3 regions of the Cobetia sp. D5 genome follow, and region 1 is predicted to be linked to each of the others. Evidence: predicted binding sites of a transcription regulator. Region 1 holds the regulator's gene; each other region holds the start of a gene.

Region 1 (7,142 bases):
GAGGCCGCGATTGAGCATGCGTCTTGCCTGTTCCAGCTCGCCGCTTTCCAGCGCCTGTGACAGGCGATCAAGTCTTGGCTTGAGTTTACGAGACGTCTTGCTCATCTGTCGGCTTCCCCTGTCGACATGAAGGACAGCGCTGATTCTACCATTGGCGTAGGGGGGCGCGTCGACAAAAGAAAACAGTGTTTCTTATCGAAAGGACAATCCGCGTCCCGCTACTGGCGAAAAAGCAGCGTTGCATGGCTGCCAGGCGCAAGGATAGGTGTTGGGATTGGTGTAAGGGTAGGCGCAAGGACAGGTGCAGGAACCGGTGCAGGAACAGGCGCTAGGCATCCTGCGCGAGCAGTTAATGGTGTTGCCAGGGGGCCGCCAGAGGGGGCTGGCCGATAAGAGAGCGGGCCGAAAAGATAGTTGACCAAGAAGCGAGCTGGCTGAGGGAGGAAGGCTGAGCGCACAGCGCAAATGCACAGCGCTGTCAGTGGCGGTTATTCGTCTTCCTCGAAACGCGCCTCGAACAGCGCCTCGATGGCCAGCATCGCCTCATCGGCCTGTTCGCCCTCGACATCGATCAGCAGCGTGGTGCCGCAGGGCGCGGCCAGCATCAGCAATGCCATCACATTGGCTGCATTGGCGCGTCGCTCGCCATGGCTGACCATCACTGTTGCGCAATAGGGCGCACAGCAATTGACCAGCTTGGTGGCAGCGCGGGCGTGCAGCCCGCGGCGGTTGGTCAGCGTCAGCTCACGAGAGGCCATCGCGATGCTCCTGCTGATGCTCTTGCTGACCAATCGTCTCACCCGCGTTGCTCAGCGCGGTATGAATGCCCAGCTCGCGGTGACGCAGGCGTACCTCAGGCAGGCGCTCGGCAAAGTAGCTTGCCAGCTGCTCGCACAGGTAGACGCTGCGATGCTGGCCGCCGGTGCAGCCCACGGAGACCGTCAGGTAGCTGCGGTTGCTGTCCTGATAGGCGGGAAGCCAGCGTTCCAGCCAGCCGGCGATATCGTCATGCATCGCCTGGACGGTGGGGTAGCGCTGCAGGAATTCGGCCACGCTGTCGTCGCGACCGGTATCGCCGCGCAGATTGATGTCCCAGTACGGGTTGGGCAGGCAGCGGGCATCGAACACCATGTCGGCGTCGGTCGGCACGCCATGCTTGAAGCCGAAGGATTCAAAGGTCAGCGTCAGGTGGCGGGAGCTGTGCTGGGCGACCTGCTCGGTGATCCGCGAGCGCAGGTCGTGCACGCTCAGGTTGGTCGAGTCGATGACCAGGTCGGCCTTCTGGCGAATGGGAGCGAGCGTCTTCTGCTCGATCTCGATGGCCTCGGCCAGGGTATGGTCGTTGTCGCGCGTCAGAGGGTGACGACGACGGGTCGCCGAGTAGCGTTCCAGCAGCACTCGCGAATCGGTGGTCAGGTAGACGACCTGCACGTCCATGCCGCTCTGGCGAACGTTGTCGAGCAATTCGGGGAAGCGGGTCAAGGCTTCCGGCAGGTTGCGGGCATCGATGGAGACCGCGATGCGCCGGCGCGCCGGGCTGTCCTTTTCGAGCTGATCGACCAGTGGCGCCAGCAGCATGCCGGGCAGATTGTCGATGGCATAGTAGCCAATGTCTTCCAGCGCCTGGAGAGCGATGGATTTCCCGGAGCCGGAGCGGCCGCTGATGATCACGATCTTCATGAAGTGCTCTCCAAGGGCGAGGTCAACGTCGAAAGAATGCAGGGGTGGGGCAGAAGGCTGCCCGCTATCAGTGCGCTGTACATCGGCCGATGGGAGGCCAGCAAGACGAAAGCCCGGACGATGTCCGGGCCTGTCATTCAGCGCGCCGGTAATTCGGCGATGGCTTGGGTCAATGCCTCAAAGAGTGCACGCTGGCTGTCTGCCTGGCGCAGGGCCGAGCGATTGGTCGGGGAATTGAGCAATTCCGCGACCTGCCCGAGCAGCGTCAGATGGGTCTCATCCGCTTCCTCAGGCACCAGCAGCACGAACAGCAGATCGATGGGTTCTCCGTCGATGGCATCGAAGTCGATGGGTTCACCGAGCTTCAGAAACGCAGCGATTGGCGTCTTGCAATGCGGGCTGCGTGCATGGGGCACGGCCACACCGTGGCCAATGCCGGTCGACCCCAGTCTCTCGCGCCCGATCAGGCGCGAGAAGACTTCCTGGCTATCCAGGCTGGGAATGTTCTGTGCGATGAAGGTGCTGAAGAATTCAAGCACCCGCTTCTTGCTCCCCCCGGGGACACCGTACAGCGTGCGCTCGGGGGGAAGGATCTGATCAAGTGTCATGGCGGAAGGTCAACGGGTCCCGGTGCCCTGAGAGCGAGCCTGGGACTTTTCCTTGTGTTTGACCAGCTGGCGATCCAGCTTGTCGGCGAGCGCGTCGATGGCAGCGTACATGTTGGGGTCTTCTGCCAGGGCGTGGAGGTCAGCGCCTGCCGCGTGCAAGGTGCAGGCAGCCTGCTGGCGCTCCTTCTCGATCGACAGTGTCACCTGAACATTGGTGATGTTGTCGTAATGCCGTTCGAGGCGAGCGAGCTTCTCGTTGACGTAATCGCGGAGAGGATCGGTAAGTTCCACATGATGCCCGGTGATATTCACTTGCATGGACACGCTCCTTTATCCAGCGGGTTGCCATTCAATTGTAACCCTTTTTGACTACGAGCAAACCCTGATCGGACGCTCTGCAACAGGCTTGACGGCCACCGTCTGGCGATGTTTTCGCACCCTTGCCAGTGGCATCAGATGTCGTGAGCGTCTGTACCGACAATGCCCAAGCTTTGCGCAAAGATCAACGCTGCGCTGCATCGTGGCTCAGTGCTTGTCTTCAACTCAGTGAGGGGTATCGGAGTGGACTTCAAGGGCACGTCTGGTGGGTGGTGCGTGAAAGACGCGCAAGAAGGCGGGTTTTCGTCGCCAATGCCTGCATGTACGTCGCCTTTCAGGCGCTTCGATTGCGTGGAGCAAGCGGCGTTCCGGGAGGTTCTTCGGGTGTCATCCAGGTGCAATACGCGCAAAAGTGACTTTAAAAACATGCGATTGACGGTAAATGACGCTGCCGGAAAGGCGGTTTTTTACCATCATTCTGCGCGCCGTCATGGGCCATGACGGGTAATTGACGAGTGGTTGCCGGGATTACAGGGCACGCGACAGGCGCACCACTGCCCGCGAAGTCAGAGGCTGATGAGCGGACAATCCAGCGCTTGAGGTTGGCGGCGGCTGCCATTGTAGAGGTGAGAGCAGGGGGCATGGCAGCCGCAGGTGACGCGTCAGGCCAGACGCTTGCGCTCGCTGGAGGAGGGGATGCCCATCGCTTCGCGATACTTGGCCACGGTACGGCGTGCGACTTCGATGCCATCGCTGGCAAGCAGATCGACCAGCCGTGAGTCGGAGAGAGGCTTGCGGGCCGGCTCTTCCGCGATCAGCTTGCGGATGCGGGCACGAATGGCGGTGCTTGAGTGGGCGTCGCCACTGCCGCTGCCACCGACCTGGCTCGAGAAGAAGAACTTGAGCTCGAAGACGCCGCGCGGGGTGTGGATGTACTTCTGGGTCGTGACCCGCGAGATGGTCGATTCGTGCATCTCGACCACTTCGGCGATGTTGGCCAGAATCAGCGGCTTCATCCCTTCCTCGCCTTGCTCGAGGAAGTCGATCTGACGCGCCATGATCTCGCGGCCGACCTTGAGCAGGGTGTCATTGCGCGATGACAGGCTCTTCATCAGCCAGCGCGCTTCCTGCAGGTTGTCCTTGAGGAAGGTGTTGTCGGCGGACTTGTCGGCACGCTTGATCAGCGCGGCGTATTCCGGCTGGATGCGCAGCTTGGGCAGTGCTTCCGGGTTGAGCTCGACCTGCCAGCCGTGGCGGGTATGGCGCACCAGCAGATCAGGGATCACGTAATCGCTGGCGGGCTCGCCCCAGGCGGATGCCGGACGCGGATCGAGCGCGCGCACCAGGCGGATGACGTGGTCCAGCTCGTCATCGTCAAGGCTCAGGCGCCGCTTGAGCAGCTTGCGGTCATCGTTGCCCAGTGCCTCGAGGAATTGACGTACCAGGCGGCGCGCCTGCGCCAGCAGCGGCAGATCATCCGGCAGCAGTGCCAGTTGCAGCAGCAGGCATTCGCGCAGGTCACGAGCGAAGACGCCGGTCGGGTCGAACTGCTGCAGACGCAGCAATACCTGCTCGAGCTCGGAGGCCTTGAGGCCGGGCAGGCCCTGGCCGCGCAGGCCATCGACCAGTTCGTCGAGTGACAGGCTCAGATAGCCGGCACCGTCGACGGCATCGATCAGGCTCTCTGCCATCTGGCGTTCACGGCCATCGAGGTCGGTCATCGCCAGCTGCCAGCGCAGGTGGTCCTGCAGGCTCTCGACACTGGTATTGCGATCGAAGTCCGGCCCTTCTTCGCTCCCGCTGCCACTGCCGGAGCTGGTCAGGCTACCGGCGTGGTCCTGGTAGAGGTCCGACCAGTCACTGTCGAGGGGGTATTCCTCGGGAATCTCGCTCGAGGAGTCGGCAGTGGAGATCTCGCTCGAATCCTGTGTCTCGACGACATCCAGCGACTCGTAGTCCTCGTCGAGCTCCAACATGGGGTTGGACTCGAGGGCTTGCTGAATCTCCTGACGCAGGTCGAGCGTCGACAGCTGCAGCAGCTGGATCGCTTGCTGGAGCTGCGGCGTCATGGTCAGCGAGGTGCCGAGGCGGAGTTGCAGGGTGGGTTTCATGGAGTCAGTCAATTCACGGCAAAGGAACGTGCTTACTACGCTATACCGTGACTCGGGGCACTGACAAGTGGTTGCCGTGAATATTCAAGCAACTTGCATGCCATGTTTCCACCAAGGTGGTATGGACGTCATGCATGCGTCTGATGTCAGACATGAAAAAGCCGCTACGCGATAAAATCACGCAGCGGCTTTTGAAGCTTTCGCCTCCGGTGGACTCAGCGCAGCCGCTGACCCTAGAGCGTGAACTCGTGGCCCAGGTAGACGTCGCGCACCTGCTGGTTGGCCAGGATGGAGTCCGCATCACCGTGGGCGATGATCTGGCCATCGCCGACGATATAGGCGGTATCACAGATATCGAGTGTCTCGCGCACGTTGTGGTCGGTGATCAGCACGCCGATGCCACGATCGCGCAGTTGGCGCACGATGCTCTTGATCTCGCCCACCGAGATGGGGTCGACGCCGGCGAAGGGCTCATCGAGCAGCACGAAGTCCGGCTCGGTGGCCAGTGCACGGGCGATCTCGACCCGACGACGCTCCCCGCCGGACAGGCTCATGCCGGCGCTGGCGCGGATGTGCGTGATGCTGAATTCCTCGAGTAACTCTTCAAGGCGTGCCTTGCGGCCATTGCGATCCAGGTCCTTGCGGGTCTCCAGGATCGCCATGATGTTGTCGGCCACCGACAGCTTGCGGAAGATCGACGCCTCCTGCGGCAGATAGCCGATGCCGGCGCGTGCGCGCTGATGCATGGCGGCAGCGGAGAGGTCCTTGTCATCGATGGAGACGTTGCCGGCATCGGCGCGCACCAGCCCGACGATCATGTAGAACGAGGTCGTCTTGCCGGCGCCGTTGGGGCCCAGCAGGCCGACGATGTCGCCCTGGCGGATCTCCAGCGAGATGTCCTTGACCACCTTGCGGCCCTTGTAGGCCTTGGCCAGATGGCGAGCGCTCAGCGTACGCGGAGTAGCAGTCATGACTCAGTTTTCCTTGCTGGCATTGGCGCCGCGCGGCGTCAGAGTCATGTGCACGCGACCGCCTTCGGTCTGCTGTGCCGTCTTGCTGTTGTTGGCGTTCACCTGGCGCTTGTCGAGGAAGTACTCCACGTAGCCGCCTTCGAAGGTGTCATCGCCTTTCTCGAGACGCGCGTTGCCGACCAGCTCCACGCGGCGCTCCAGTGCATGGTAGCGGATAGTGTCGGCCCAGCCCTTGACCAGTTTCTCGTCGGGCGCGGGCTGCTGTTCCAGGTAGGCACGCTTGCCGGTGGCCTTGACCAGCGAGATCTCGCCGCTGCCGGCGCGGCTGATATCGACGCGGCTGGCATCGAGTTTCATGCTGCCCTGGCGCATTTCCACCTGGCCGGTGTAGGTGGCGGTACCGGCCTTGTCATCGAGTGACAGGGCGTCCGCGGCGATGTTGATCGGCTGGCTGGCATCGCTGTCCAGCGCCATGGCGGCCGGGGCGAAGGTGGACATGCCCAGTGCCAGGCAGAGCGCCATGACACCGCTGTTGAGGGTCTGGCGACAGGCCGTCAAGGGCTTGCGAGTCGTGGAAGTCATGGTGGCTCCTTGGCATGACGGGGTCGCCGCCCGAGCAATGATGCCATCGAGCGGCAGAGAAGAAGGTGTTGCGGCGCGGGTCATGGCGTGACGGCCAGCCCGGCGGGTTCATTCACTGCTGGCAGGCGCTGCCTCGAAGGTGCTGTTGACGCGCCCATCATCGGAGGTGGTGCTGTCGGCGCCCGAGTCGATGCGCTCGGCTTCCTTGCTGGCCTCGCTCTGGTCTGTGCCGGGTTGCAGGACGCTGCGAACACGGCCCTGCAGCACGGCGGAGTCCTGGGAGAGGTCGGCGCTGAAGCTGTCGCTTTCGACATGCTGGCCATTCTGGGTGATCACGACCGGCACGTCACTCCAGGCGCGATTCTGATCACGGCTGTAGTGCAGGACATCGGTATCGAGGGTCCAGCGGTCATCGGGCTGGCGCAGTCTGGCATTGCCCTCGAGGGTGAAGGTGTCGCCGCCGGCGCTCAACACGCCACTGTCACCCGTGGCATACCAGCGGCGGTCTTCACTGTCGTTGGTGCGAATCTTCGGGGTCTGCGCCCGGGTCACGTCATCGCCTGGCGTGTGCTCGATATGCGGCGAGGTCATGGACTGGATCGCCACGCCGCGCGCATCGAAGCGTGTCATGTCTGCCCCGTCGAGATAGTAATCCGGCTCACTGCTGTCGACCTCGACGTTGACGGTCGATTCCAGGCTGTTGCGCTGCTCGATCAGCGCCAGCACGCCACCGACGAGCAGCAACAGCAGCATCAGCCAGAGACGCGGAGAAGGGCGGGGCAGACGTAACATCAGGGACGCGACTCCTGCAGGTAAGTATCCAGCACCGAGGCCCAGTGGCCCTGTGCCTTGAGTAGCAGGTCACAGAGCTC
Region 2 (7,142 bases), 950 kb from region 1:
CGGCGGCATCCTGCTCGGGCTGGCGCTGGGCGCGCTGGTCTACCAGCTGATGCGCAGCATCGACCAGTATCAGGTCGAGGTGATGCTGAGTCTGGCGCTGGTGCTGGGCGGCTATGCGCTGGCCTCGGCGCTGCATGTCTCCGGCCCCATCGCGATGGTGGTGGCGGGGCTGATCATCGGCAACATGGCGCGTGATGGCGCCATGTCCGACAACACTCGCCGCTATCTGGACGGCTTCTGGGAGCTGGTCGACGAGATTCTCAACGCGGTGCTGTTCGTGCTGATCGGCCTCGAACTGGTACTGATGCCGATCACGCTGACCTCGATCGGCATCGCGCTGGTGCTGGTGGCGGTGATCCTGCTCTCGCGCCTGGCGCTGATCGGTCTTCCGCTGAGCCTCTTGCGCCGCTGGTACACCTTCCGCCCCGGCACCACGCGCGTGCTCACCTGGGGTGGCCTGCGCGGCGGCATCTCGGTGGCGCTGGCACTGGCGATTCCCGAAGGCGACTTCCGCGAGCCGCTGGTGGTCACCACCTACATCATCGTGCTGTTCTCGATCCTCGTGCAGGGGTTGAGCATCGGCAAGCTGGTGATGGCGGTGGTCGGCGATCGCAGCCACGCGGGAGAGTCGAACGACAAGCACTGAGTCAGAGTCGGCCAAAGCAAACGCCCCTTCACTGACAGCAGTGAGGGGGCGTTTTCGTTTCGGTCGCGAGGCGCCAGCCAAGGGCAGTTCGCCTGCGAGTCAAAGGGCCGCCAGGCCCCGGGCAAAGACACCGCTGAGAGGTTTCACCTCACCCGCTTGCTTCGCGCGAGCGACAGCGGGCTGGCGCATCAGGGTCAGCAGCAGGTCGCGCCCCGCCAGCAGCGGGTCGACCACCGGCAGGCCGATCTCTGACGCGATGGCATCACGCAGCGGCCCCATCGCAGCGCAGCCCAGCACGATGCTGCCGGCACCGCTGGCTCTGGCGTGTTCACAGCTCACCAGCAATGGCGCGGGGGGAGTGCGCGCCTCGGACAACGCCAGCACCGGTACGTCGCATGCCAGCAGCGCCTTGCACAGAGGGCGCATCGCATAGCGCTCCAGCAGCTGCTCGGACATCGGCAGCGTGCTGGTCATGCTGGTGACGATAGCAAAGGAGGGAGCCGCCAGCGTGGCCATGTGCATGGCGGCCTGGGCGATGCCGATCACCGGCACGGGGCTCAGTTCACGGGCGGCCTCGAGGCCGGGGTCACCGAAGCAGGCCAGCAGATAGCCATCGGCGGGCGGGGTCTCCAGCAGGCCCTCACGATCACGGGCGATCAGCGCCAGCAGCGCGACCACCGCCATGGCTTCCTCGACGGCGGTCTCGATGCTGGGGGCGCCATGCTCGGCAGTCAGCACCTCGAGGTGGACGTCCCGGGCGAGCTGCCGTTGCAGCGAGTGCGCCATCTGCTGGCTCATCGCCTGGCTGGTGTTGGGATTGATGACCTTGAGACGCAACATGGCGGGCTCTCTCATGATGGTGGGCTCGTGATGGACTTTCGCGTGACGGCGCGCGCCGGATGCAGGGCCGTGCGAGCGGAGCACACAAAACACGAGCAGCATCCGTGCCAGTCCGGTAACACCTGCTGGCGCAACGTTCGTTTCATTGGCGGTGCGCTGCTGTGGTGCATATGGCTAATACAGCGGAAGTTGATGGTGCCTGATGTCTCAGGAGTTGCCACGCACATGACGTTGCTGGCAGGGGTGTCACGCAGATCGGGCCTTGGGGAAAACGCTTGGAGTTTGAAAATCCGCAACAAGTGTTTCACTGGCACGCTTGTTGATAAGGGGAGGGTATGGCGAGGCATGACGCCTCGTGACTGGCCCATGGCCCACAAGCCCCTCTGGAGACAACAATGACACCCCAGACTCCCCCTGATCTGAGCAACGCGAGCAAGCGGCTCATCAATGAGGACCTCGCCCCCTGCGAGCAGAACTGGAACTGGTACAACATCTTCTCGTTCTGGATGTCCGATGTGCACAGCGTCGGTGGCTACGTCTTTGCCGCCAGTCTGTTCACCCTGGGGCTGGCCAGCTGGCAGATTCTGGTCTCGATGCTCGTTGGCATTCTGGTGGTGCAGGTGTTCGCCAATCTGATCTCGCGGCCCAGCCAGCAGACGGGAGTGCCCTTCCCGGTGGTCTGCCGTCAGTCCTTCGGCATCTATGGTGCCAACATTCCGGCGATCATCCGCGGGCTGATCGCGGTGGTGTGGTACGGCATCCAGACGTATCTGGCGGCGCATGCCTTGATGCTGGTGCTGCTGCGCTATGTGCCGTCGCTGGAAGGGCTGACCGAGACCCAGCTGTTCGGGCTCTCGCAGCTGGGCTGGTACTGCTTCCTGTTCATGTGGGTGCTGCAGGCGCTGGTGTTCTGGTGGGGCATGAATGCGGTGCGCCGCTTCATCGATTTCGCCGGGCCAGCCGTCTATGTGGTGATGTTCGCGCTGGCGGGCTGGATCGTCTGGCAGGCCGGCTGGGACAACATCAGCTTCACGCTGGGCAGCAAGACGCTCTCTGGCAGCGACGCCCTGTGGCAGATGGTGATCGCCGCGGCGCTGGTGGCGGGCTACTTCGCGGGGCCGACGCTCAACTTCGGGGACTTCTCGCGCTACTGCGCTACCCCCGGGGATGTGAAGCGCGGCAATTTCTGGGGCCTGCCGGTCAACTTCCTGCTGTTTGCCGTCATCACCGTGGTGGTGGTGTCCGGCACGCAGCCCATCTTCGGCGAGATGCTGCATGACCCGATGGAGACCGTCGCCCGCATCGACAATGGCGTCGCGGCAGCGCTGGGCATCCTGACCCTGGTGCTGGCGACCATCGGCATCAACATCGTGGCCAACTTCGTGTCCCCGGCGTTCGACTTCTCCAATGTGGCACCGTCACGCATCAGCTGGCGCATGGGCGGCATGCTCGCCGCCGTCGGCTCCATCTTCATCACGCCGTGGAATCTGTTCAACAACCCGGAGATCATCCAGTACACCGTGGGCATCCTCGCCGCAGCCATCGGCCCGGTGTATGGCGTGATCCTGTTTGACCACTATCTGGTCAACAAGGGCGGCATCAACACCAAGGCGCTGTTCACCGACAGCGCGGAAGGCGAGTACTTCTTCGAGAAGGGCGTCAACGTCGCGGCGGTCAAGGCGCTGCTGGTCTCCTCGGCGGTGACGCTGATCATCAGCTTCCTGCCGCTGGGCGACATCACCCACTTCACGCTGTTCATCGGCGGGCTGATGGCGGCAGGGCTTTATGGCGTCTTCTCGGGGTACTGGCTGGGAGATGCCGCCTCTGCACGCATCTATGTGCCGGCCGGGGTGCGCCAGAAGATGTCATGACGCTCAGGCCGTGAGCTGGGCGTGAGCTGGCCATGACCTGGCATTGCCTTGGCTTTACCTTCAGCGCCCTGCTGTCGCCACCGATATGGATGACGACAGCAGGGCGCTTTCGTTCGTGTTGCCGGCACATTCTTGTTGCCGACACCTCTTTGCCCTTGCTTCGCCTGGCCGGCCTGATGACACAGCACATTGTTCTATCAGGCAGACGGTATTCTTGCGTTTACTGATCAACTCTTTATTCCAGTGAGGTGTGCTCTGCGCGCGGTGTAACATTGGTTGATGCTACCGAGTGTCGAGGATGGAACATGCTGCTTCATGAACATCTGATATTGCCGGGCAGGGACGGTTCGGATATCGAAGCGCAGCACTATCGCACGCGAATCAACAATACCTTCATCATGTTCGCCATGGCGTGCTTCGCCTGCTTCCTGCTGTTTGACTATTTCCAGGTGCCGTCTGCCTGGCAGGCGTTGTGGGTGGGGCGGCTGATCATCTTCCTCTGCTGCCTGCTGTGCATCCTCCAGCTGCGCCGCGGCGGCGTGCATTCGGACAAGATCCTGCTGGCCGGGGCGATACCCGCCAATCTGTTCTTCTGCTTCGGTGCCGCGCTGATTCCGGATGCACTGACGCTGACGTTGTGGAACCTGAGTTTCTCGACCTGCATGCTGATCGCCATGCCCGCCTGGCTGGTGTGGGGCTGGCGCTACCAGCTGGCCAGCAGCCTGCCGCTGATACTGTGTTATGTGCCCATCTATGTGTGGCTGAGTCCCTTGTCGTTGACGACATTGGCCGGCGCTGGCGGTGCCTACATCCTGGGGACCCTCTTCATCGCGCCGGCACTGGCGCATGCCCGAGCCTCGACCTTCCATCGCACCATCCGGCTGCAGCGCACGCTGGAGGCGCGCAATCTCGAATTGCACGACATGAATCAGCGGTTGCTCACCCAGCAGAACGAGCTGGAATACCGCGCCAATCATGATCTGCTGACGGGGCTGCCCAACCGTCGTTTCGGCTTTGATTTTCTCGAGCGGATGCTGGCCGAGAGCACGAGCACTCGGCAATGCATGTCGATCCTGTTCGTGGATGTCGATCGCCTGAAGCACGTCAACGACAGTTTCGGGCACGCCGAGGGCGATCGCCTGATCCAGCTGGTGGCTCGGAGTGTCGCCCAGGCGGCCGGTGAAGACGGGCTGGCATGCCGCCTGGGTGGCGATGAATTCCTGGTCGTGATGCCTGGTGCCTGTGATATGGCCAGCCAGCAGGCGACGACCCAGCTGATGCGCCATCTTCAGGAGCAACGTCTGGAGCAGCAAATCCCCTTCCCGGTCGAGGTCAGTATCGGGCGCGTCACCCACGACCCGGTATTGCAGGGCGATGTGGATGTCGATGATCTGATCCATATCGCGGATGACCGCATGTATCGTCAGAAGCGCGCTCGGCGGCGGGCCATGGCGGGCGCCAACGACCCTCAGGCGTAAAAAAGCCCGCGATCTTCCCCTCATTCATGCTGCAAGTGATTGATGGCAATGGCTGTCATCGCTTTTTCATGTCGCTGTTACGGGTATGTCATCGCCTCCCCTCAGTCTTGCTGGGCAACGACAGGGGCCATCTGCGCCTCGCCTGTCGATTCCGCCTGGCAACCCAGAGGTGACTGACATGACCGCTCCGCAATCGGCTCCCCGTGCTGAAATGCCGCCTGCTTCCGACGCTCTCGGTCAGGTTCGCACGCTGTTCATCTCCGATGTGCATCTGGGAACCCCGGACTGCCAGGCGGCGCTGCTTGCGAAGCTGCTGCGTCGCGTGCGCCCCGAACGCCTGTATCTGGTCGGCGATATCGTCGACCTGCTGGCGATGCGCAAGCGTGCGGTGCTCGACAAGGACCAGCAGGCGCTGGTGGCGCGGGTGCTGCGTCTGGCGCGCAGTGGCTGTGAGGTCATCTACATTCCCGGCAATCATGATGCCGCCTTCCGTCGCCTGTGCGGCCTGAAGCTGCACAACGTGAGCATCGAGCGGCGCGCGATCCATACCACCGGCAGCGGTCGTCGCCTGCTGGTCTCCCACGGCGACGAATTCGACACCCATGTGCGCATCGCGCCGTGGCTGCTCAAGCTGGGCGATGGCATGCACGGCTTCATCCTGTCGCTCAATCGCTGGTGCAACCGCGCGCGTGGCATGTTCGGGCTGCCGTACTGGTCGCTGGCCAGCGCGCTCAAGCGTCGTAGCGGCACCGCCCAGCGCTATGTGGCCCAGTTCGAGGAAGCCGCCATGCGTCAGGCGCGTCTCGAAGGGCTGGATGGCTATGTCGGGGGGCATATCCACCAGGCGGGCTTCCGGGTCGAGGAAGGCGTGCTCTACTGCAACGACGGCGACTGGGTCGAGCACTGCACCGCGTTGGCGGAAGATGCCGAAGGCGCGCTGCACCTGATTGACTGGCAGGGTCAGATCCTCGAGACGGCGCCGCGCCATCTGATGCCGCGTCCGGCGCCGGCCGCGACGCCCGACGCCGTCACGCCCGAGATGGCTGGCGCCTGAGCCTCACCCCAGGCCGCTGATCGCCAGCATCCATGACAGATACAGCGGGATGATCAGCGGCGCCGCCAGGGTGGTCAGCATCACCGCGATCGCGCCCTTGGCCGGCTGGATATTCAGCTCGATGGCCAGCACGACCACATTGGCGGCCATCGGCACCACGCCCAGCAGCAGCAACACCTGCGCCAGCACCGGGTCGAGGGCGAACAGGCTACCCAGTAGCATCACGCTGCCCAGACTCAGCAGCGGCCACATCACGAAGCGCAGGCCGGTCGCGGCCAGAATGAAGCGCGGGTCGATCTCGCGCAGGCTGACACCGCCCAGCGTCATGCCGATGATCATCATGCCCAGCACCGTGTAGCTGTACTTGAAGTAGTCGAGTCCCTCCATCACCGCCCCCGGTACCTCGAGCCCCAGCGTCCCCACCAGCAGGGCGGCCAGAAAGGCGTAGATCAGCGGCAGACGCACGATCTTGACCAGACTCTGGCGCATCGAGAACTGCCCGCGCGCACTGACGTAGAAGCCCAGCGTGAACTCATACAGCGTGATGCCGAGCAGGCAGAACAGGTACTGGGTCACGCCTTCCGGCGGCAGCAACAGCATCGCGACCGGCAGGCCGAAGTAGCCGGTATTGCCGGTGCCGGAGGAGAAGGCGAGCAGGGCGGCTTCCTGCGGCGGGAAGAACTTCGCGGCCAGCGGGCGCACCAGCAGGCAGATGCTGCTGGCCAGCGAGAACAGCCCCAGCGTCAGGCCCAGATCACTCAGCGATGGCTCGCCGAGCACCAGCCCGCGGAAGAAGGTCAGCGGCGCGATCACGTAGATCAGCAAGGTGGCGATGGGGCGCGGGTCGATCGCGAGGCGGCGTGCGCAGAGGGCGCCGAGGGCGACGAAGGTGATCAGCATCCAGAGCGGTTGCTGCAGATCGATGTGGTCCATCACGGTTCCTTGTGAAGCGTCATTGTCCTTTTGGCTCATCATGCCGTGTGGCCCCTGTCAGCGTCATCCCATGAATGACGCTCATTGCGTCTTTCCTTGATCCGGCTACGCATCGCGTGGTTGCGCGGCTGGTGAGGGCCAGGACGCCACTGTCAGCAATGGTTATAAACACGCACTTTCTTATATGAATGGTATTGAAGTTGAGGCGAAAACCTTTCATTGGCCGGGGTCGGCGGCGGCGGTCAGAATGCTCGACATGCAGTACAGGGGCGGTGGCGTGACGCGCCGGACGTGTATTGCTGCACGCGCACCGCGAAGTG
Region 3 (7,142 bases), 360 kb from region 1:
CATGCGCGCATGGCGACGCTGCAGATCGACGGTGGCAAGAAGGACAAGCTGCGCCCCGGCGATATCCTCGGCGCGCTGACCGGTGACGGCGGCCTGGAAGGCAGCAAGATCGGCAAGATCAAGGTACTGGCGCGGACCACCTTCCTCGCCGTGGAGCGTGATGTCGCCAAGTCGGCACTCACCCAGCTGATGAACGGCAAGCTCAAGGGGCGCTCCTTCCGCGCGCGTCGTCTCAAGAGCTGAGGCGGGCAGCGTCGGTGACGTGTCTGACCGGTATCGGCGAGAACCCTGAGAGGGACTGAACCAGTCTTTTCATCTGCCATGCGACCTTGATATCACCCCAAGCGATGCCCGCCACCACGGCGGGCATCGTGCTTTTTGAGCAGCAGATTGACGCTCGCAGCCGCTGCGGGCGGTGGCTAAGCTTGAGGTAACGTCCCTGGCCATCAGGGCGCTGATCCGGTACCTCGTGATGACTGCCAACGCCGTCGATAATCTTCGCATTCGTGAAGAACGTCTCATTGATCATGAGCGCATCTACCGCATTCATGAATCCGTCTTTGCCGGCCATCGTGAAGCGCGCCTGGGTGATAGATTGCGTCGAGGCAATCTGGCGCAGATCTCGCTGGTGGCCGAGCGTGTCACCGACCCGGAAACCGGCCGTCACCTCAGCGAAGGCGAGGGCGGCCTGCTGGGGCATGTGATGGTGTCGCGGGTGGAGCTTTCCGGCTACCCGGACCGCGTGCTGATGGCGCTGGCGCCGCTGGCGGTGCTGCCCCAGCATCAGCGTCACGGCATCGGCAAGCGGCTGGTGATCTCGGCGGTCAAGCGCTGCCGGCTGCTGGGGGCGGGGGCTGTGGTGGCGGCAGGCCATGCGGATTTCTATACCCATCTGGGCTTTCATCCGGCGTGTCATTACGGGCTCTACTGCCATCATGACGACGTGCCGGGTTCCTTCGTCGCCTTCGAGCTGCTGCCGGACTATCTGGAGGGGCTGGGCGGTGAAGTGCAGTTTCCCGATACCTTCTCTGAGCTGGGTATCTGAGCAGCCTTGAGCGGTTGAGCTGAACAGCCCTGAGCGATTGGTTTTGATCAGCAACAGGCAACTCGGCGTTGCGTGACCCTTGAAACGGCAAGGCTCCCGCTCCATGTCATAGGTAACACCACGTGGCAGCCTGCGTGTGATGGCAGCTGTCGCGTCATTCCGACCGATGATTCAAGGAGAGACATCATGAAGCTCAAGACTCTGGGTAGTTCGCTGATGATTGCCATGCTCGGTCTCGGTGGCCTGTCGCTCGCCGGTTGCGAGGACGAAGGCCCGATGGAGAAGGCTGGCGAGAAGATGGACAACGCCGTCGAGGAAGCCGGTGATAGCGTCGAGAACGCCACCGATAGCTGAGGCTCGGCTGCCAGCGCTGCGATGAGTCGCCGCTGACCTGAGCTGTCGCCAGACACAAGAAGGCCCCGCCTCCCATGAGGCGGGGCCTTCTTGTGTTTGGCGCGGGGCGAAGGAAGTCCGCTTATGCCGAGGCGGGCTGCTGCTCGCTCTGCTGCTTGCGGTCCGCGACGGCGGCGTCGTAGGCGCGGCTTTCCTCGGCTTCGGTGGCGGCGCTGAAGCGCACCAGCAGCGCGAACAGCGAGATCACGATCACGCCCATGCCCAGGTACATCAGGCCTTCCTGGTAGGTCAGCTCCTCACTGCGGAACAGGAAGCCCGCGGCGACCGCGCCTGCGTTGCCGCCCGCACCGACGATACCGGCGACCGCGCCGAGTGCCTTGCGATTGACGAAGGGCACGATGCCGAAGGTCGCGCCTTCCGCCATCTGCACGAAGAGGCTGAAGACCAGCATGATGCCGATGGCCACCGCGAGGGTTTCCATCTGGGCGAAGCCGACCAGCGCGACGCCTTCACACAGCAGCGCGATGAACAGCCAGCGTACGCGGCCCTTGAGGCCGGACTGGCGGGCGAAGAGATCAGAAAACACGCCGCCCAGGGTGCGGGCGAACAGGTTCATCAGGCCGAACAGGCCCGCGATGAGACCGGCGGTGGCAAGATCGAGATCGAAGTGATCGAAGAAGTAGATGGCGGCGACGTTGTTGATGGTCAGCTCGACTCCGAAGCAGGCGCCATAGACGAGGAACAGGGCCCAGACGCGGATGTCGCGTGCCGCCGCGCCGAAGGTGGCGCGCATGCTGTATTCCTTCTCGGCCTTGGGCAGCTCACCGCGCTCACGCAGCTCGCTGAAGTTGCCGTCCGGCGCATCCTGGGTGAACAAGTAGTAGGCGATACCGGTCAGGAACAGCACGATGCCCGGCACGACCATCGCCAGACGCCAGCCCAGGGTCTGCTCGACGCCCAGCATCAGCAGGCCGGCCATCACCAGCGGCATCAGCATCTGGGTGGTGCCGCCGCCCAGGTTGCCCCAGCCCGCGGTGGTGGCGTTGGCGGTGCCGACCACGTTGGGGCCGAACATCACGGAGGTGTGGTACTGAGTGATGACGAAGGAGGCGCCGATGGCACCGATGGCCAGACGGGCCAGGAAGAAGGATTCGAAGCTGTCGGCGAAGCCGATGCACATCACCGGCAGCGAGCCGAGGCACAGCAGCCAGGTGTAGGCCTTGCGTGGCCCGATGCGATCACACAGCACGCCGATGGCGAGGCGCACGATCACCGTGATGGCGACGGAGGCGATGATGGTGTTGCCGATCTGGGTCTTGGTCAGGCCGAGGTCGTCACGCACCACGGCCATCAGCGGCGCGATGCCGAACCAGCCGAAGAAGCAGACGTGGAAGGCGAACCACGACATGTGGAAGGCGCGCATTTGCGGGGTGTTGAAGCTGAACAGCCGGATGCGGCTGGCCTTGTTGCGGATATCCATGAGTGGGCTCCTGATTCAGCGTCGGTGCCGGGCACGAAGTCAGGTGTGCTCGGCGAGTGGTCGAACGGCTGTGAATGAACGACAGCAAGGGCGCCTCGTCATTGAGGGGCCTGGTTCGACGCACTCGTACTCCGAAGAGCCTGGTCCACGTCATGGATAGCGATGGCAGCAGTCGGTGATGCCATGGTTGCCGGCAGCAGAGCGTCTGTGCGGCAAGTGACAGGAACAAAGCAAGTAGCGCGCCAGTTGCGGGGGTGTGGGCGGGACAAGTCCCAGAAGATCAATGGCTTGGCGAGGACAGTGGGTTGGCACGCGCAGGCCGTGTCCCGGGCTGGACGCGCGCCCGATGCGCGCTGGCGGTGCGTCAGCAAGGCGCGAGGTACCAGTCTGGCGCACGCGACTGGCGCTGGGAGGGTCGGCAAGGCGCGTGCCTCATTGCAGTGCAGCGACGCTTTCGGCTCGGCCGCTCTGAAGGCCTTTGGCCGCAGGGTTGCACCAGATTGCGGCACGAATCCTGCTTGGGTGTACGGCAAGTCTCATGCCCGACCCAAGGAAACCTGACATGCCCGTGACCGTGCTGATCGTCGATGTCCGCAGTGAGCGCTCCGCCGCGCTGGAGCAGGCGCTATTGAGCGCCGGCTTCGAGGTGGCGCTGCGCGTTGACGAGCACGAGGACCTGCACGCGCTGGTCGAGCAGCATCAGCCCGATGCGGTGATCATCGACGCCGACCTGCCCAGCCGCGACACCCTGGAGCATCTCGGCCAGCTGGGGCGACGCTATCCCAAGCCGATGATCATGCTGGCCAGTGAAGATGCCCCGGACCTCGTGCGTGAGGCGGCCGGCGCCGGTGTCTCGGCCTATGTGGTGGACCACGTCATGCCAGCGATGGTGCGCAGCATGGTCGAGGTCGCCATCACCAGCTTCGAGGCGCACCGTGCGCTCAAGGGGGAGCTCAACCGTACCCAGACCACATTGGTGCAGCGGCGCAGCGTCGATCGCGCCAAGGCCGTGGTGATGGAGACGCGCGGGCTCAGTGAAGATGCCGCCTACCAATACCTGCGCAAGACCGCCATGAACCGGCGCCTGGCCCTGCATGAGCTGGCCGATGAGCTGCTCAAGGCCGCGCGTCGGCGCTGAGTCGGTCGCCGTACTGTCCTTCTCTCTCGATCGTTCAAGAGGTGTGCGTGATGCCCACAGATGTACCCCTGAATGGCCATCAGCTGACGCTGGGCCTGATGCCACTCAATGATGCCGCGCCCTTCGTGGTCGCTGAGCAGTTGGGGCTTTTCCGCGAGGAGGGGCTGGCGGTGACACTCAAGTGGCAACCCTCGTGGGCGGCGTTGCGTGATGACCTGCAGACCGGCGTGCTGCAGGGGGCGCAGATGCTGGCGCTGATGCCGCTGACCTCGACGCTGGGGCTGGATGGCCGCGCCACGCCGGTGATCAGTGCCATGACACTGAATCTGGGCGGCAACTCCATCACGCTGTCGCGCGCGCTGATGGCCACGCTCGGCGAGGACGGCCACGACCTCTCCAGTCCGTTGCAGGTCGCGAAGGCGCTGGCGGCGCATGTGCACGAGCGCAAGCAGCGCGGCGAGCCGCTGCTCAAGCTGGCCAGCGTGCACCCGTTCTCCTCGCACCGTTATCTGTTGCGTTACTGGCTGGCGGCGGGCGGCATCAATCCGGACCGCGACGTCGAAATGCGCGCCGTGGCGCCGCCGCTGATGGCGGCGCAGCTGGCCAGCGGAGCGCTGGATGGCTTCTGTGTCGGTGAGCCCTGGAACAGCCTGGCGGCGGCGCAGGGCATGGGGCAGGTGGTGGCGGGCAGTCACGATATCTGGCGCTTCGGGCAGGAAAAGGTGCTGGGCGTGCGCGAGGACTGGGCGGAGCAGCATCCGCTGGCGCATCAGGCGCTGATTCGCGCGCTGCTCAATGCCTGCGCCTGGCTGGACCGCCCCGGCAATCGGGCCAGAGCCGCCGAGTGGCTGCACGAAGAGGGCATGCCGGAGGTACCGATGAGCGTGGTGACGCGCGGGCTGGAAGACGTCGATGTCGAGCAGTCGGTGGACGACTTCCAGCAGCACAATCCCGGCTGGACCATCTTCCATCGCTATGCGGCCAACTTCCCGTGGCGCTCCCAGACACGCTGGTACATCGCCCAGATGCAGCGCTGGGGGCATCTGCAGGGCTTCAATGACGAGGATCTCGAGGCGACGCTGACACGTTGTGTGCGACCGGATCTTTACCGCACGGCGGCCCGCAAGCTGGGCATGGTGGTGCCGGTGGCGGATGAGCGCAGTGAAGGCACGCATCCGGCGCCCTGGTGGCTGAGCGGCGAGGCGGGGCAGGTGCCGATGCCGGCGGATGGCTTCATCGATGGCGCGGTCTTCGAGTGATGTCGCGGGCGCGGTTCTTGCCGATCCGCGCTGGCGCGGGATTGCACAGCACTTATAGATAAGTCGCCATCTCCTTTGCCGGATGACAGGGCAAACCTGACGGCTCAGACATGTTGGCAGTGCGGTTGTGATATTCTCATCGCACTGCCAGCACCGCGTCAGGGGATCGCATGACCACTCGCAAGTCTCAGATTCGCAAGGATAATGTCGGCCGCATCCTGCTCGCCGCCGAAAAGATCTTCGCTCTCAAGGGCTATGTCGGCGCCAGCATGGTCGATATTGCCGCCGAGGTAGAGCTGCCCAAGTCCAATCTGCATTACTACTTCAGCACCAAGGAAGCGCTGTATCGCGCGGTGCTCGATGGCCTGTTGGCGCTGTGGAAGGAAGATGCGCTGTGCTTCGAGGCCTACGACGACCCGCAGCTGGTGCTCTCCACCTACATTCGCGCCAAGATGATGCACTCGCGCCAGCGCCCCTATGGCTCCAAGGTGTGGGCCAGCGAGATCATGCAGGGCGCGCCGGTGCTGGGCGAAGAGCTGACGGTGTGGCTCGACGAGTGGGCCGAGATGAAGAAGTCACGCCTGCGTCAGTGGATCGGCGAGGGCCGCATCGACAACGTCGATGCCTCTGCCTACCTGTACATGATCTGGGCCAGCACCCAGCATTACGCCGACTTCGATCACCAGATCGCGGTGCTCAATCAGGGCAAGGCGCTGAGTGATCGGGAGTTCGAGCAGGCGGTGCAGAACGTGACGCGGGTGCTGCTGAAAGGTGTCGGATTGTCTGCCTGAGTCAGCAGGTGATTTCATGATTTCATTGCCATTAAGCTAATCATGGTCATCATTGGCGGATCATCAAGCCAATCAAGAAGGGGCTGCCATTGCTGGCAGCCCCTTTTTTTGGTTCCCATCTATTGCTACCTGCGTCACGCGATCAGGTATCAGGCCGCGCGATGCGGATTGCGTGGGTCCTCCATCCAGTTCATGTATGGCTTGCCGGTGTCCTGCACTTCCATGGTGATGCAGTCCTCGACCGGGCAGGTGATCTCGCACAGGTTGCAGCCCACGCAGTCGGCGTCCTTCACCTCATAGCGGGCGGTGCCGTTGTCCTTGGCCAGATGCATGATGGCCTGGTGCGAGGTGTCCTCGCAGGCGATATAGCAGCGTCCGCAGCCGATGCACTTGTCCTGGTCGATGCGGGCGATCACCTGATAGTTCATGTCCAGCTGCTTCCAGTCGGTGGTGTTGGGCACCGCCGCGCGCGAGAACTCGTCGATACGCTGATAGCCCTTGCTGTCCATCCAGCGCCCCAGGCCGTCCTTCATCTCCTCGACGATACGGAAGCCGTGCAGCATCGCCGCCGTGCACACCTGCACGCTGCCCGCGCCGAGGGCGATGAATTCCGCGGCATCCTCCCAGTTGGAGATGCCGCCGATGCCGGAAATCGGCAGGTTGGCGGTTTCTGGCGTGCGCGCTATCTCGGCCACCATGTTCAGTGCGATGGGCTTCACGGCGCTGCCGCAATAGCCGCCGTGGGTGCTGCGGTCGCCGACGATGGGATGCGCGACCATGCGGTCGAGATCCAGGTGGGTGATGGAGTTGATGGTGTTGATCAGCGAGACGGCATCGGCGCCACCCCGCCAGGCGGCCTTGGCCGGTTCACGCACGTCGGTGATGTTGGGCGTCAGTTTGACGATCACCGGCAGCGAGCTGTAGGTCTTGCACCAGCGCGTGACCTGCTCGACATACTCCGGCACCTGGCCCACCGCCGCGCCCATGCCGCGTTCCGGCATGCCGTGGGGGCAGCCGAAGTTGAGTTCGATGCCGTCACAGCCGGTGGCCTCGACCTGCGGCAGGATTGTCTTCC

What was found. The regulator sigma-54, encoded in region 1, starts transcription at its own class of promoters, with help from an activator protein. The targets are predictions, from matches to a motif close to TGGCACNNNNNTTGCTNT.
Region 2: a site for sigma-54 is predicted at 1,795-1,812, ahead of U0O11_RS17035 (NCS1 family nucleobase:cation symporter-1). Genes of this name have one in related genera too.
Region 3: a site for sigma-54 is predicted at 3,107-3,124, ahead of U0O11_RS02020 (NarK family nitrate/nitrite MFS transporter). Genes of this name have one in related genera too.

The regions. Positions count from the first base shown of each region.
Region 1 covers NZ_CP142020.1:809,422-816,563, forward strand. The annotation lists gene mgtE (magnesium transporter) at 1-105, opposite strand, end outside; gene U0O11_RS03405 (HPr family phosphocarrier protein) at 489-758, opposite strand; gene rapZ (RNase adapter RapZ) at 745-1,680, opposite strand; gene U0O11_RS03415 (PTS sugar transporter subunit IIA) at 1,818-2,288, opposite strand; gene hpf (ribosome hibernation-promoting factor, HPF/YfiA family) at 2,298-2,606, opposite strand; gene U0O11_RS03425 (RNA polymerase factor sigma-54) at 3,269-4,717, opposite strand; gene lptB (LPS export ABC transporter ATP-binding protein) at 4,951-5,688, opposite strand; gene lptA (lipopolysaccharide transport periplasmic protein LptA) at 5,692-6,270, opposite strand; gene lptC (LPS export ABC transporter periplasmic protein LptC) at 6,379-7,062, opposite strand; gene U0O11_RS03445 (KdsC family phosphatase) at 7,062-7,142, opposite strand, start outside.
Region 2 covers NZ_CP142020.1:4,095,841-4,102,982, reverse strand. The annotation lists gene U0O11_RS17045 (cation:proton antiporter) at 1-646, shown strand, start outside; gene U0O11_RS17040 (aspartate/glutamate racemase family protein) at 746-1,501, opposite strand; gene U0O11_RS17035 (NCS1 family nucleobase:cation symporter-1) at 1,882-3,357, shown strand; gene U0O11_RS17030 (GGDEF domain-containing protein) at 3,663-4,835, shown strand; gene U0O11_RS17025 (UDP-2,3-diacylglucosamine diphosphatase) at 5,014-5,889, shown strand; gene U0O11_RS17020 (AEC family transporter) at 5,893-6,822, opposite strand.
Region 3 covers NZ_CP142020.1:446,477-453,618, forward strand. The annotation lists gene dbpA (ATP-dependent RNA helicase DbpA) at 1-243, shown strand, start outside; gene U0O11_RS02010 (GNAT family N-acetyltransferase) at 473-1,045, shown strand; gene U0O11_RS02015 (hypothetical protein) at 1,232-1,399, shown strand; gene U0O11_RS02020 (NarK family nitrate/nitrite MFS transporter) at 1,521-2,879, opposite strand; gene U0O11_RS02025 (ANTAR domain-containing response regulator) at 3,442-4,017, shown strand; gene U0O11_RS02030 (CmpA/NrtA family ABC transporter substrate-binding protein) at 4,068-5,276, shown strand; gene U0O11_RS02035 (TetR/AcrR family transcriptional regulator) at 5,447-6,067, shown strand; gene preA (NAD-dependent dihydropyrimidine dehydrogenase subunit PreA) at 6,217-7,142, opposite strand, start outside.